DNA from 3 places in the Peribacillus sp. TH14 genome. Region 3 is predicted to be linked to each of the others. Evidence: riboswitches for the same ligand, from Rfam matches in the RefSeq annotation. Region 3 holds a riboswitch; each other region holds the start of a gene.
The links. Region 3 has a riboswitch for thiamine pyrophosphate ahead of thiC (phosphomethylpyrimidine synthase ThiC). Riboswitches for the same ligand answer to the same signal wherever they lie in the genome.

Region 1 (4,762 bases), 2.2 Mb from region 3:
CTGTCGATGATTTTCATTTTATATTCCCTCCTAACTTAAGTAGTAAAAGTTGGCTTTAGTGCGGCATATAATTCTCTCTTCAAATTGAAAAATTCATCACTAAGAAGCTGTTCCTCACTTCTTGGCCTTGGAAATGGAACTACAACTTCTTTGATGACAGTTGCTGGTTTTGCTGATAACACGTATATTCTATCGGAAAGGAAAACCGCTTCATCAATGCTATGCGTAACAAAAAGCACCGACCTCCGATTTTCTTCCCAAACAGACATCAGCCATTTTTGCATTTGCAATCTTGTCAGTTCATCCAAGGCAGAAAAGGGTTCGTCCAAGCACATCAATTCCTGTGGACTTAAAATACTTCGAATAAACGCAGCTCTTTGCTTCATGCCGCCAGATAATTCGTGCGGATATGCTTTCTCGTACTCTTCTAATCCGGCTTTCATCAATAGAGCTTTTGCCATTTCTTTATCTTTAACCCCCGAAAGCTCGCTTCCTAGCAAAACATTTTCTAATACCGTTCTCCAAGGTAAAAGGGATGGCTGCTGAGGCATATAGCTTATATGACCCTTTAAGCCATTTATTTTTTTACTGTCCAGTGAAATGATGCCATGATGCGGCTTCAAAATGCCCCCGATTAGGTGAAACAATGTACTTTTCCCACTGCCAGATGGCCCAAGGATGGTTACAAACTCTCCATCATCCACATAGAAATTTATATTCTCTAAAATATTCTGTTTACCATCGAAAGAATAGGAGACATCTTTAATTTGCAGCTTCATCCTTTTCACCCTCCTTTCTCTTCCATGAAACAAAGTATCTTTCAAGTATGGTAATGATTCCAAAAAAGAGAAGACTCAGTCCCATAATGATAAAAATGGAAACAAACACCCGATCTGTCCTAAATGAAGAGGATGCGAGCGTCATATAAACACCTATCCCCGATTTAGCCCCAAGCCACTCCGAAATAACCGCCCCCATTACACTGTAAGTGGCCGAAATTTTCAGTCCAGAGAAAATGAACGGAATCGAGTGAGGAAGTTCTAGCTTCCAAAATAGTTGCATTTTCCCTGCTCCCATCATCTTGAAATAATGCTTAAGTTCATAAGGAGTCTGGCGAAAACCGTCCAATGAAGCAACAGCGAGAGGGAAAAAACATACGAGAGAAATCACAATCAGCTTCGGCAGCATACCAAAGCCAAACCAGATGACTAGAAGCGGCGCCAAAACGATGATAGGAATATTTTGTGATAGAATGAGAAGCGGATAAACCGCATCTTTTACACCAGGAAAAAGGTGTAAGAGAGCAGCAATTACTAAGCCAATACAGCTTCCAATAAAAAAACCAGATAATGCAAGGTTAGTAGTTGATATAAGGTGTCCAAAAAGGCTATGAAACGACTCTATTCCCTCGATAAAAATGGCTGATGGAGCAGGAAGTAGCCATTTTTCAACCTTTAATAAGCCTGTTGCTAACTCCCACACTATTAGCAACAATAATAAAAGAAAGAAGGGAGCCCCCTTCTTCCAAATCTTTCTTCCGCTCATGGCCGATATTTCTCCGTTAACGTATCCATCGTGATTCCGCTAGGCTGGTACAATATTTTCACTTGGGAAATGACATTCGGCGAACCTATTTCAATCATTCTCACATTCATTTTTTCTATAACGGCCAGAAGCTCAGAAAGCTCACCTTCCATTGTTGTTTCAAGCGGGTGCACCTCGTACTTGACACCTGATTCATCGATGATTTTGATCGCTTCATCGACTAAGGGGATGACATTTTCCCCTTTAGGAATAATTTGTATACTAATTAATGAGTTTGCCATTGTAGTTCCTCCTATTGTGGTAAAAATTCATTGGTAAATGCTTTCTCAGGATCGAAATCACCTTCAAGAAGATTATTTTCAGTCATCCACTCACTATAATTCTTCCAAATTTCAAGCTTTTGTTCACCCCATCTAGGAGCATCATCCTGATACTTAGATGCAAGCCACTTCTGGCTTTTCTTCACTAGCTTTTTATCTAGATCTGGTGCAGCCTTGATTAAAATGTCTGCCGCATCATCAGGATTCTTAATCGCAAACTGGTACCCTTTCGAAGTTGCCTCTACGAACGCTTTAACAGTATCTGGATCCTCTTTAATCATCTTTTCATTTGTGGTCAAAACAGGCGTATAGTAATCGAGCTTATCTGAGTAATCAGTTAAGTAAACCATATTCAGCTTTTCATTTCGCAATTCAGCCTCAATACCTGTCCATCCATAATAAATCCAAGCGAAATCAATATCTCTTTTCACTGAAGTGAAAAAATCCGAGTCGCCTGTATTTACTATTTCCACTTTATTTACATCCGCATTATCTTTTGTCATGAGAGATTCGATGATAGCCTTTTCAACTGGAGACCCCCAGCCACCATACGTTTTCCCTTCAAAATCCTTAGGTGTTTTAATATTTTTAGCCACAGGAGAAGCGAATCCTGAGGTATTATGCTGGATGACAGCCGCTAACGAAACAATCGGCACGCCTTGCACACGAGCCTGTGTAATGCCCTCCTGGTAGCTCACGCCAAATTCTGATTTCCCTGAAGCCACAAGCTTATCAGCTCCTGCCTCACCTGGCATGATAATTTCTACATCCAGGCCTTGTTCTTTAAAATACCCTTTTTCCTTCGCTACATACAATCCTGTATGGTTTGTATTCGGTGTCCAATCGAGAACAACCGAAACCTTTTTTAATTCTTTATTGTCTTCATTTTTACCTGCTTCTTCCTTTTCAGTAGTGCCGCCAGCACCACATCCAGCTAAAAGGAATAACAAAGTTATCAGTGGCAATAATTTATTCACTATTTTTCCTCCTACACATTATATAAGGTCCATATGCCGAAACTTTATTGGGTGCCAGTCCCCATCCAAATAATAGATTAAAAAACAAAAACGCCCGAGGATGAATTCGGACGTTAACATACAAAACAGAAAGTCAGTCATAATATGTTCCCTCCGCTGGCATCATCCAGATCAGGTTCAAAGAGTCAGCATCTTAAGGACGCAATCTCAGCCAGCAATACCGGCTCCCCTACATTTCTTGCACATATGAACTTTTCTCTCTCATTATATCAATTCATACAGAAAAGGGAATACTAATTTGCTTCTTCTAACGATGGGCCATTCTGATCATCCTCAGTAATAGGAATAAAATTTGATCAGTATTGTTCAGCAACTCATATAATAATTATTATTACACTGTAGATAGTTCTTGAACTACTTGAATTAATCATTTAATTTTGTGACCAAGAGGTGGATATGATTATGATAAAAATTAATCAAAAATGGTTAGATGTCAGTCAAATCCAACCAGGTATAATATCTGAAAAAGCATTAGAAATTCTCCAATTAATGTGGAAATATCCGAATATTTTTGTATATAAGACAATGGAAGATCTTAAATTCGATATAGAGATGAGGCTGCAAGTCAATAAAGCTGCCGTTTCGTTAGATAAGAGTAATCCTGAATTTACAATACTCGAGGATTCTGTATGCAATGAACAATATTGGCGACTTACAAAAGATGGAGCATTTGAGCTTAAACCAAGCGTACCCCCTCATCTGGCACTTGAGGATATTTTCATTAACGGAAGTCTTTACGCTTTCGAATGCGGGACAGCGATAGTCATTGTTTTTTTAAAAGCTGTTTTAGATACGGTTGGTCCTAAGAATTTTGACCGTCTTTTTTCAGGCCTTACTCTTTATGACTGGCACTATCCGCAGAATTTGATTCTTCGAGTTCATGAAGGGACGGGTTATGTACCAGGCGACTGTGTTTACTTCAAAAACCCAGATTACGACCCGAGCACTCCAGAATGGCAAGGGGAAAATGCGATATTCCTTGGAGAAAACCTCTTTTATGGCCATGGGATTGGGATTACCAATCAACAAGGAATCATCGATGAATTAAATAGCAATAGAAAGTGGAATGCCATCATATCAGCGTTCCTAACAAAGCATATTGTAAGTATAAATAGTTCCCACTATAGTCAATTCAAGCCAAATATCCCCCGTAATAACTCCGTGTCGCTTCATGACTGCCTATCCAATATAATTGTTTCTGAAATAGGCTCGAGAACTTTTCTAGCGTAGGATTAACCGTTTCTCTTATTAAAGATATAGATTTTGAATCACTTTTCGTTTATTTTAATAGCTTGTGAAACTCGACACTGACTAACAATTTTTTTCAGAGTGACGTGTATCACTATAAAAAAAACGCTTGGGAAATGGATTTCCTCAAGCGTTTTTTTCTTTTTATGCACCAAAGTTTCTTTTTTCTTTAAACCTACGTGTCCCTGCCTTCCCCCATTTTGTAATGGAAAGCGTATAAACCACCAAGGCAGACCAAATGAATAAAAAGGCTAAAAGATGTGCTTTTGTAAAACTTTCATGATAGACAAATACCCCGATTAACAAGGTTAAGGTTGGAGCAATATACTGAAAAATGCCAAGCATCGATAACGGTATCTTTTCTGCCCCTTTTGCAAAATATAATAGCGGTAGAGCCGTGGCAATCCCACCGCCAACTAACAGCAAGCTTGTGCTCCCTGAGGTTAAAAATTGTGATTCGGATTGGAACATCAAATATATCAAGTAACCTAGAGCAAGAGGGGTTACCATCATCGTTTCGAGTGTCAGTCCGATTGCTGATTCTGCCTTTATCATTTTTTTTGCCAGACCGTATAACCCAAATGTCATGGCTAAGACTAGAGAGACCCAGGG
Region 2 (4,762 bases), 4.1 Mb from region 3:
GACCATCAGCAATGATTTGACCGTTATCGTTAAAAAGCACTATTCGTTCGATAAATTCTAAAACATGGTCAATTTTATGTTCAACGATAATAACGGTCTTGTCTTTGCCAATTTCCTTTAAAACACCCCAAATTTCTTTTGTTCCAACCGGATCAAGCATAGCGGTTGGTTCATCTAAAAATATCACTTCAGGTTCAAGTGCCAATACTGACGCAATCGCTAAACGCTGTTTCATCCCGCCTGATAATGTATCAATACTTGTATGGATATCATCTAAGTGTAATCCTACCTGCCGGATATGATTGTGAATCCTTTCATTCATTTGCTGCTTAGGAACGGAAAGGTTTTCAAGGACGAAGGCAATTTCTTCATCTGCAAATGGCATACAAAACTGACTATCTGGGTCTTGAAAAACATATCCCCATGAAGAAGGGCTCTCCAGTTCTTTCGCTTTCATCGGGACTTCAATGGAATGTGGGATCAGCCCACTTAACACTTGCAAAAGTGTAGACTTTCCACATCCGGACGGTCCCAACAATAGAACTTTTTCACCTTTATCAAACGAGACGGATAAGTCCTTGAATATCAAGGACTCATCACCGGGAAACTTCAATCTTAACTTTTCAACAAGAGCTATTCGTTCCATACTTATCAACCTCTACTTTTGATCCAGTGCAGCATAATCCTTACTTGATACTGGACGAACTAGATTAGTTACTCCTGTTGCTTCTAATACTTTTACTAGATAGTAAGCAAATACACCAGCAAAGAAAATTGACCCGATAAATCTTGCAATCATAAATAATAGTAAATTCCAAAGAGAGAGGGCACCAATTTCTCCGTATGCAAAATCCATGAGGACCGATCCTACACATGAAGCTATCGCCGCTAATACAGCAACCGACATATTAAACTTTTTATACCTGAACGCCATAAACACCAGTTCCGCGAATACTCCTTGTACAACTCCATATAAGAGTACGGTTAATCCCCACGGTGAACCTAAAAAGAATTCACCGGACGCTGCCGCGATTTCTGCCAACAGAGCCACACCCGGTTTCCTCATAACTAAAAAAGCAACGGGCCCTGCTATAAACCACATTCCATAAATTAATTGATCTACATGTAACCCTAATGGTTTAACGGAATAATATATCGATCCCCAAAGGATATAAACTATTCCAAATGCGACGGCAATCACGATTGTGACTAAAATATCCGTTAATTTCAACCCTTTTCTCATTGTCAATCTCCTTTATACTTCTAATGTTTCCTTATGCACTGGCCAAGTTTCTAAGCGATAAGCCATTTCCCAAAATGAGTATTCATATTGACTGCTAAGGATAAAATGCTCTTTCATTCTTTCTTTGTCTTCTTCCGTTACTTTTTCAGCGATCTCATCAAGTCTCGCGATTTGTTCTTCTACCAACGTACGGAACCATTCTCCTCCGTATGCCGCAATCCACTCTTGATAAATTGGCTCATCAGGTATACACCCTTGCAGTTTTTCACCTATTTCATAGTACAGCCAGTAACACGGTAAGATGGCCGCAATCACATCCCCTAAATGGCCAGAATACGCGGCACGATACATATGGGATGTGTAGGCATAGGCAGTAGGAGCAGGCTTAAAGTTTTTCCTTTCTTCTTCTGTAATACCTAATCTCTCAGAAAAATTTTCATGAAGCTTTAATTCAGCTTCATATGTTCCTTGTGCATGGCTTGCTAGTCGACTAGTTGTATGTAAATCTGTTGCTTTGACTGCACCTAAAGCTTGAACTCTAGCAAAGTGAGATAAATAATATGCATCTTGCATGACATAAAAACGAAAACACTCTACTGGCAATGTGCCATCTCCAATTCCTCTAACAAACGGGTGATTGAAGCTTGCTTCCCAAATATGATCTACTTCTTTACGAATGACCTCTGAAAATTTCATTTTCTATACCTCCAAATTTGTATTTTATTAAGCAATGAAACTGGATAAATAATGATTGGTAACCTATAATCACCTCTTTTGAGCAAATAAAAAACCACTTCCTTTACCGACGTAAAGAAAGTGGTTGTACTTGAAATAATACATAAACGTATTGTTTCATGACCCCACTTCCCTACGCTGGTGTAAACCAGATCAGGTTCTAAGGGTCTTAAAGTTATACTTTAATCTCAGCTTCTGCGGTAAAATTGACTTTTACCTGTAAAGCACCCCTAGTGGTACAAATTGTATATTTAGTTCATTTGCCTTTATATTAACACGTTCAATCTAATTGTCAAACTTATTAAATAAAGTTTTTTTAGTAATGTATAAAATCCAACGATATGTTAAATAAAAAATCGCCTAACATACTCTTTGGAAATCGAACTTAATCACATAAAAAATATTCTCTATTAACCTTAAGCAAAGTTTATTTTACTATTAATCCTGCTTTCCTAATTATCGTTGGTACTGTTTATGAAGCTGAGCCGCTATGATATTCTTTTGGATTTCGGATGTACCTTCATAAATTCTCGTAATACGTGCATCACGATAAAAACGTTCAATGGGATATTCAGAAATGTAACCAATCCCTCCATGAATTTGGAGAGCCTTATCAGCTACACGATTATACGTTTCTGAACCAAGTAACTTGACCATAGCCGCATTTTTAATGACGTTCTTTTTTTGATCAACCATCCACGCAACGCGATAGGTCATGGATCGAAGGGCTTCTGTATCTAATGCCATATCTGCCAAGTAATGTTGAATAATTTGTTGTTCGAAGATTGGTTTGTCGAACTGAATTCTCATATGAGCAAAATCAATCGACATCTCAAGTAATTTTTCACACGACCCTAGGTTTCGTGCTGCCATTCCTGCACGTCCATTCGCCAAGATTTTCAGGGCATTCATATACCCTTGCCCCTCTTCACCCAATACATTCTCAACTGGAACTTCACAATCCTCAAAGAAAATTTCAGAAGAATGTGAACCATGAAGGCCCATTTTCCGTTCGATTTTTCCTAGTTGAAATCCTGGGGAGTCTTTTTCGACGATAAAAGATGTGATTCCTTTTGCACCCTTAGAAGGATCTGTAACAGCCATTACTGTAAACACATCTGCGATTGGAGCATTAGTAATGTAATGTTTGCTTCCATTCAGGATATACTTTTCACCCTTTTTAACCGCTGTTGTTTTCAGATTTGAGGCATGTGAACCTGCGCTTGGTTCAGTTAAAGCAAAAGCGCCAATTCTGTCACCTGATGCCATGTCAGGTAAATATCTGCGTTTTTGTTCTTCATTTCCCATCTCTACAATTCCAACGCCGCCAATTCCCGTATGTCCGCCTATTACTGTTGTATAACCGTTATGTGTTCTTCCCAACTCCTCTAGAATGGCGCATTTCCCTACCATATCAATGCCTAACCCACCATATTCTACAGGAATGCTAAGGCCAAACAGTCCCATTTCTTTCGATTTCCCCATAATGATTTCTGGGATTTCATTGCTTTCTTCAATTAACATGGCATGTGGTTCTACTTCGTTATCAATAAATTCTCGGATTCCTTGTTTTAAAATTTTGATATCGTCTGAAAATTCAAAATTCACGGTATTTTCTCCCCCTTCTATTGGTATTAGGTTTAATTCCTTAACCCGATTTCTTTTACATATAGGAGGATACTATTCTCCTAAGCTTCGAAATAATACAAATGGCTATCAAATCAAACAAAATCAACCTATTTGACCCACTGGGTGATTAAAAATCCTAAGAAATATTTTCAGGCTATAGTTTTACTTTTTGTGATTACCATTTAATCAGTTTCATAAAGTCAAACCATGGTTAAGCCGCCATTGACGGAAAGAGTTTGCCCAGTTACATATCCTGCTTCTTCCGAAACAAAATAGGCCACAGCACCGGCAATATCTTCTGGTTGAGCTAAACGACGGAACGGAATCGCTTTCTCCAAAGCTCCAGCTATTCCTTCATTGTAAGAACCAATTTCTTGAAATAAAGGCGTGTCGGCTGGACCTGGCGCAATACAATTGATGTTAAGCTTATGACGTGCCATTTCTCTTGCTATTGTTTTCGTGAACGCAATGACCCCACCCTTAGCAGCCGAATAGACGGCCTCACCGCTAGATCCAATTCTTGCTGCATCCGACGCAATATTGACTACCTTTCCGTAACCGTTTTCAATCATAAGCGGTAAAATTTCCTTACAAGTATGAACTTGACCCAGTAAATTAATATCGATAATCCTTTTCCAAGTGCTTGGATCACTTTTTAGGAAAGGTTCTACTTTGTCCCATCCTGCATTATTAACCAATACATCAATCTTTTGATAAAGGCTCACTGATTCTTCAACTGCTTTTTTCACACTCTCTAAACTCGTTACATCACAATAGACGGCCTTAGCTTCATAACCCGCTTGCTCAATTAAAGAAACAGTTTCTTCTGCGTTTTTACTATTGATATCGGCCACAACAATGTTCATATTTCGAGAGGCTAATGTTTTAGCAATCTCTCTACCAATTCCGCTTCCTGCTCCAGTGATAAATGCTACTCGGTTATTCATCATAAATCCCTCCATTTTTATCATGAAATTGCTATGTGGTTACATTAACTGGTCCTATATTTTGTCTTGTATCTTTTCGTTTATCATTTCCCGAAGACGGAACTTCTGGATTTTCCCGCTAGGAGTACGCGGAAAATCATCCATGATTTCAAGTTGTTCTGGCCAATATTGTTTGGCCAAACCTTTTTCATATAGAAATTTCTTTAAT
Region 3 (4,762 bases):
GATTTTCCAACTGTTTTATTTCAACTTTAATCTGGATTACTCGATTCATCGAATTCTCCTTTTCGTCCATATTATTGATAGATTTTTCCGTCTGTGTTTCTAAATTCATTCGCTTTTTCTTTCAAGCCTTCATCAATTACAGACTCAAAACCAAGCCCTTTTTCTTTAGCTAAATCACGAATATCTTGTGAGATTCTCATGCTGCAGAATTTAGGACCGCACATTGAACAAAAGTGAGCTGTTTTGGCACCCTCAGCAGGCAGAGTTTCATCGTGATATTCAACGGCTCTTTCAGGATCGAGCGATAGATTAAACTGATCTCTCCAACGAAATTCGAATCTTGCTTTTGAAAGGGCATCATCTCGTTTTTGAGCATTTGGATGGCCTTTTGCTAGGTCAGCGGCATGGGCTGCAATTTTATACGTAATAACCCCTATTCGAACATCCTCTTTATTTGGAAGACCAAGGTGCTCTTTCGGTGTCACATAACAAAGCATCGCAGTTCCAAACCAGCCAATCATGGCAGCCCCAATCGCAGAAGTAATATGATCGTAGCCAGGAGCTATATCAGTTGTTAGGGGTCCCAATGTATAGAATGGGGCTTCTTGACAAACTTCCAGTTGCTTATCCATATTTTCTTTAATTAAATGCATTGGAACGTGACCGGGCCCCTCAACCATAACTTGTACATCATGTTTCCAAGCAATCTTTGTTAGTTCACCCAATGTTTCCAATTCCGCAAATTGCGCCTCGTCGTTTGCATCTGCAATAGATCCAGGACGAAGTCCATCTCCTAATGAGAAAGATACATCATATGCTTTCATGATTTCACAGATTTCTTCAAAATGAGTATAGAGGAAGCTTTCTTCATGATGAGCCAGACACCATTGAGCCATAATAGAACCCCCACGGGAAACAATTCCCGTCATCCGCTTTGCTGTTAATGGGATATATCGCAGAAGCACACCAGCATGTATGGTAAAGTAATCAACACCTTGCTCAGCCTGCTCAATTAAAGTATCCCGAAAAACCTCCCATGTTAAATTTTCAGCGACTCCATCTACTTTTTCAAGCGCTTGATAAATCGGTACTGTTCCAACAGGTACAGGCGAATTTCTAATAATCCATTCACGGGTTGTGTGTATATTTTTTCCGGTAGAGAGATCCATGATGTTATCGGCTCCCCAGCGAGTGGCCCAAGTCATTTTTTCTACTTCATTTTCGATGGATGAACTAACCGCTGAATTCCCAATATTCGCATTTATTTTCACATGAAAATTACGTCCGATAATCATCGGCTCACTTTCAGGATGGTTAATATTAGCCGGTATAATGGCCCGCCCGCTAGCTACTTCATCTCGTACAAACTCAGCGGAAACACTTTCTCTAATCGAAATAAACTCCATTTCTGGGGTAATGATACCTTTACGAGCATAATGGAGTTGGGTTATGTTTCTCCCCTTCTTTGCACGCAAAGGATTTCTTATCAATCCCGGAAAAACTTCTGCTTTGGAATGAGACTCAACTTTTTTATACCCATTATCTTCTGGTTTTATTTTACGCCCCACATACTCTTCAACGTCTTCCCGTTCAAGAACCCAGTTGCGTCTAATAGGGTCAAGACCTTTACGAATATCAATAGAATACTCAGAATCCGTATAGAAACCGCTAGTATCATATACGCGTAGAGGTAAATTTTCCTCTTCACCAAATGCTCCTGTTGTGGGACTTAGTTTAATTTCACGCATAGGAACTTTTATATCAGGTCTAGACCCCTCTACATAAACTTTTTTACTTCCTGCAAAATTGGACATAATTGAAACGTTCATGTCATTTACTGAATTACTCATGATTTCATTTCTCCTTTTTAAGTTAGATTAAAAAGGACAAAATCCAATCCATTTTCGCACGAAAAAGCCAGGTCTCATATTTAAGACCCGGCTAAAGTTAGTATGACTACAGAAATGACCAAATTACATGTCATTGAATAGTAGATTCTAACTTCCCCACGCTGGTATGAACCAGATCAGGTCCTGAGGGTTAAGAAGCTTTAACGCGCTTCTCTCTCAGCCCAACTTTTATTGGACACCCCTAGTCTGAATAATATTAATTATTACATGGTAACTATATACCATCCATTTTGGTTTGTAAATAAATTCAAAGACCTATTATTTTAATGCCATGTTTTGAATTAAATAAAATCCCCTCCAAGTTAAGTTTTTTTGAACTTACTACTTGAAGGGGATATATCCGTTATTTATTTAGACTCTCAAGGATAGGAAAAAGCTCCTCTAAATGCGTAATTTCATAATTAGGGATGACTTCATTCCGTTCCTTATCATGACGGTTTATCCAAACCGATTTAATGCCTGCACGTGATGCACCAAGGATATCCGTCATTAAATTGTCGCCGACCATTAATACTTCATGCTTATCAAGCTCCATGATTTCTAATGCATGCTCGAAAATAGAAGCATCCGGTTTCCCACGTCCAAACGCGCCGGAAATAACGATTTGATCGAAATAAGGAACTAACTCAGGCGTGATTTCAAGCTTCGTATTTTGAAGCTCAGGCGAACCATTCGTCAGCAATAACAATTTGTACTTCCCTTTTAACTCATCTAACACCTGGAATGTTTCTTCATAAATAAATGGTTTTTTCCGTCTCTCAGCAGGGAAACGTTCTGCTAGCTCAAGACCAAATGCCGGGTCATCTATCCCTAATGCCTTCAAGCCTCTTGTCCATGCCTCTTTCCGATAAGCTGGTACAATCTCGGCCATCTTACGGAATTCATCATGATCATCTTGAAAATTACCCCAAAGTCCTTCAAACGGGTTGATACCGATCATTTGCGTAAATTCATATGTATCATAAGAAGAATAAAGCTCACGTGCTTCTTTCCGTACCGCTTCCTCAAACTCGTCAACATTCAAATCATATTTCGCCTTTGCCAATTCGCATGTCGCTATAAAAGCCTCTTTCACACTCTTCTGATCCCAAAGTAACGTATCATCTAAATCAAAAAAAACTGCCTTTACCAAAATGCTCACCCTCTTTTCCCTACCATTGAATTCGAAAAAATTACACTATTACAATAATAAACCACAACCATTAGAAAAAGAATAACTATCGGTAAAATGCCTTCATCTTTCTTTGAAATATCAAAAGGCTTACCCTATTTGCTCATGAAAACTTAAAAAAGTTCACATGCGAGTTTTTCCTTATTTTCTTTCGAACACATACAACTTTCCATTACTAGCAATCTTAAACTTTGGACCTGCGAATCCCCGTCGGATCAGCTCTTTCCTCATATATACCATGAGAGCAGCATGACTCACAATCAAAACATCCTGCTCTCCTTTTGCGAGAAGCTCGTCCAATACTTTATTGATCCGTTTCTCAGCAATCTTAATCTCCGCTCTCGTCTGCTTGTTAACTACCGAGCAACAGCGAATCCAAATGGCCCAAAGTATGAATGGCAGCTTCACCTTCCCGTTAAGAGGTGGAGATGGTATTTCCCGAAGTTCCTCCATCTGATTAACCTCACCAGGATAGATATGCTCAGCCGTCTTCACTGCTCTCGACATATCGCTGCAATAACATCTCTTCCATTCCACATCGTCCAATAAAGTTGTCCCATAAATAATATCTGCTGCATCATAATCCTTAAACCATTGATTCATATCATCCGCCGTCACATATTTTCCAGTTGGGAATTCATGTGCCACCTTAAAGTGTCGTACTAAACCAATTTTCATTTTTTTCTCCTCTTTAACTTTTGAAATAAAAAATTCACTTTCTAATTGATCCACCTACTTATATAATAGATAATGTAAAAATTATACAAAGGTGGTAATTGAATGCTATTCAAGAATTTCACTAAGATTGTCCTTGCTGTCGCATTAACTTTTACATGCATCTCTTTTTTACTGATAAAAATCGACTCAGTCTCAGCGACCACTACAGAAAATGCCACGGTAAATACGAAGGGTTCCCCTTTAACTGTTAGAAGTGGCCCCAGCACCAGCTATAAAAAAGTAGAATCGTTGGAGAAAGGGAAAGCCGTAACCGTTTATTCGAAAACAAAATCCGGCTGGTCGGAAATTCGGTACAATGGAAAAAAAGCCTATGTATCTACAAAATATTTAAAATTCAGCAATGTGAAGATAACCAAGAAAAAATATAAAAATATCAGTGACTTGTCGTATCCGCAAGTATCAGGACTTAAAAGTAAAGCAGCTCAGGATAAAATTAATCAGGTGTTAACTAAGCATGCCAAGGACGCCTATTCCTCTTATCTGCAAGCCAAAAAGGATAGGGAAAAAGATAAAAATGAGGAATGGTGCAAAGAATCCCCATACTCTTGTCAGTATAGTTACAGTATTTCGTATAAAGTGAAATTCAACCAAGATGGAAAGCTAAGCATTCTTATTGACGATTACTACTATAGCGGTGGAGCTCATGGAATGGGATACACAACATCCTATAATTTCAAAGAATCTTCCGGTAAACAGGTGAAAATCAGTGAAATCCTCACATCCAAAGTGAAATATACGAAGGTGCAGAAATATGCTTATGACTACATGAGGAAAAGAGATAGTTTTTATGTGAAAAAACAGAGCGATGTTCCCGTCAATAAGGATTCACAGTTCTATTATACAAACGGGGGGATCTATCTCGTATTCCAAGAATATGAAGTGGCTCCTTATGCCGCTGGCCATCCTGCCGTAAAAATCCCAAGTAAGGTTTATAAATAATTTC

Region 1: it holds a riboswitch for thiamine pyrophosphate, as region 3 does, so the genes downstream of both, JFU50_RS16815 (ABC transporter substrate-binding protein) here and thiC (phosphomethylpyrimidine synthase ThiC) in region 3, are expected to answer to the same signal.
Region 2: it holds a riboswitch for thiamine pyrophosphate, as region 3 does, so the genes downstream of both, tenA (thiaminase II) here and thiC (phosphomethylpyrimidine synthase ThiC) in region 3, are expected to answer to the same signal.

What each region holds. Positions count from the first base shown of each region.
Region 1 covers NZ_JAEKEK010000001.1:3,472,058-3,476,819, reverse strand. The annotation lists gene JFU50_RS16835 (TatD family hydrolase) at 1-17, opposite strand, end outside; gene JFU50_RS16830 (ABC transporter ATP-binding protein) at 36-779, opposite strand; gene JFU50_RS16825 (ABC transporter permease) at 763-1,545, opposite strand; gene JFU50_RS16820 (thiamine-binding protein) at 1,542-1,826, opposite strand; gene JFU50_RS16815 (ABC transporter substrate-binding protein) at 1,838-2,842, opposite strand; TPP riboswitch at 2,974-3,083, opposite strand; gene JFU50_RS16810 (protein-glutamine gamma-glutamyltransferase) at 3,305-4,132, shown strand; gene rarD (EamA family transporter RarD) at 4,295-4,762, opposite strand, start outside.
Region 2 covers NZ_JAEKEK010000001.1:5,278,284-5,283,045, forward strand. The annotation lists gene JFU50_RS25420 (ABC transporter ATP-binding protein) at 1-646, opposite strand, end outside; gene JFU50_RS25425 (ECF transporter S component) at 659-1,243, opposite strand; gene tenA (thiaminase II) at 1,256-1,939, opposite strand; TPP riboswitch at 2,092-2,220, opposite strand; gene JFU50_RS25435 (acyl-CoA dehydrogenase family protein) at 2,435-3,586, opposite strand; gene JFU50_RS25440 (SDR family NAD(P)-dependent oxidoreductase) at 3,808-4,554, opposite strand; gene JFU50_RS25445 (AMP-binding protein) at 4,609-4,762, opposite strand, start outside.
Region 3 covers NZ_JAEKEK010000001.1:1,228,245-1,233,006, forward strand. The annotation lists gene JFU50_RS06105 (hypothetical protein) at 1-49, opposite strand, end outside; gene thiC (phosphomethylpyrimidine synthase ThiC) at 72-1,853, opposite strand; TPP riboswitch at 1,987-2,103, opposite strand; gene JFU50_RS06115 (HAD family hydrolase) at 2,254-3,042, opposite strand; gene JFU50_RS06120 (histidine phosphatase family protein) at 3,223-3,759, opposite strand; gene JFU50_RS06125 (PdaC/SigV domain-containing protein) at 3,862-4,758, shown strand.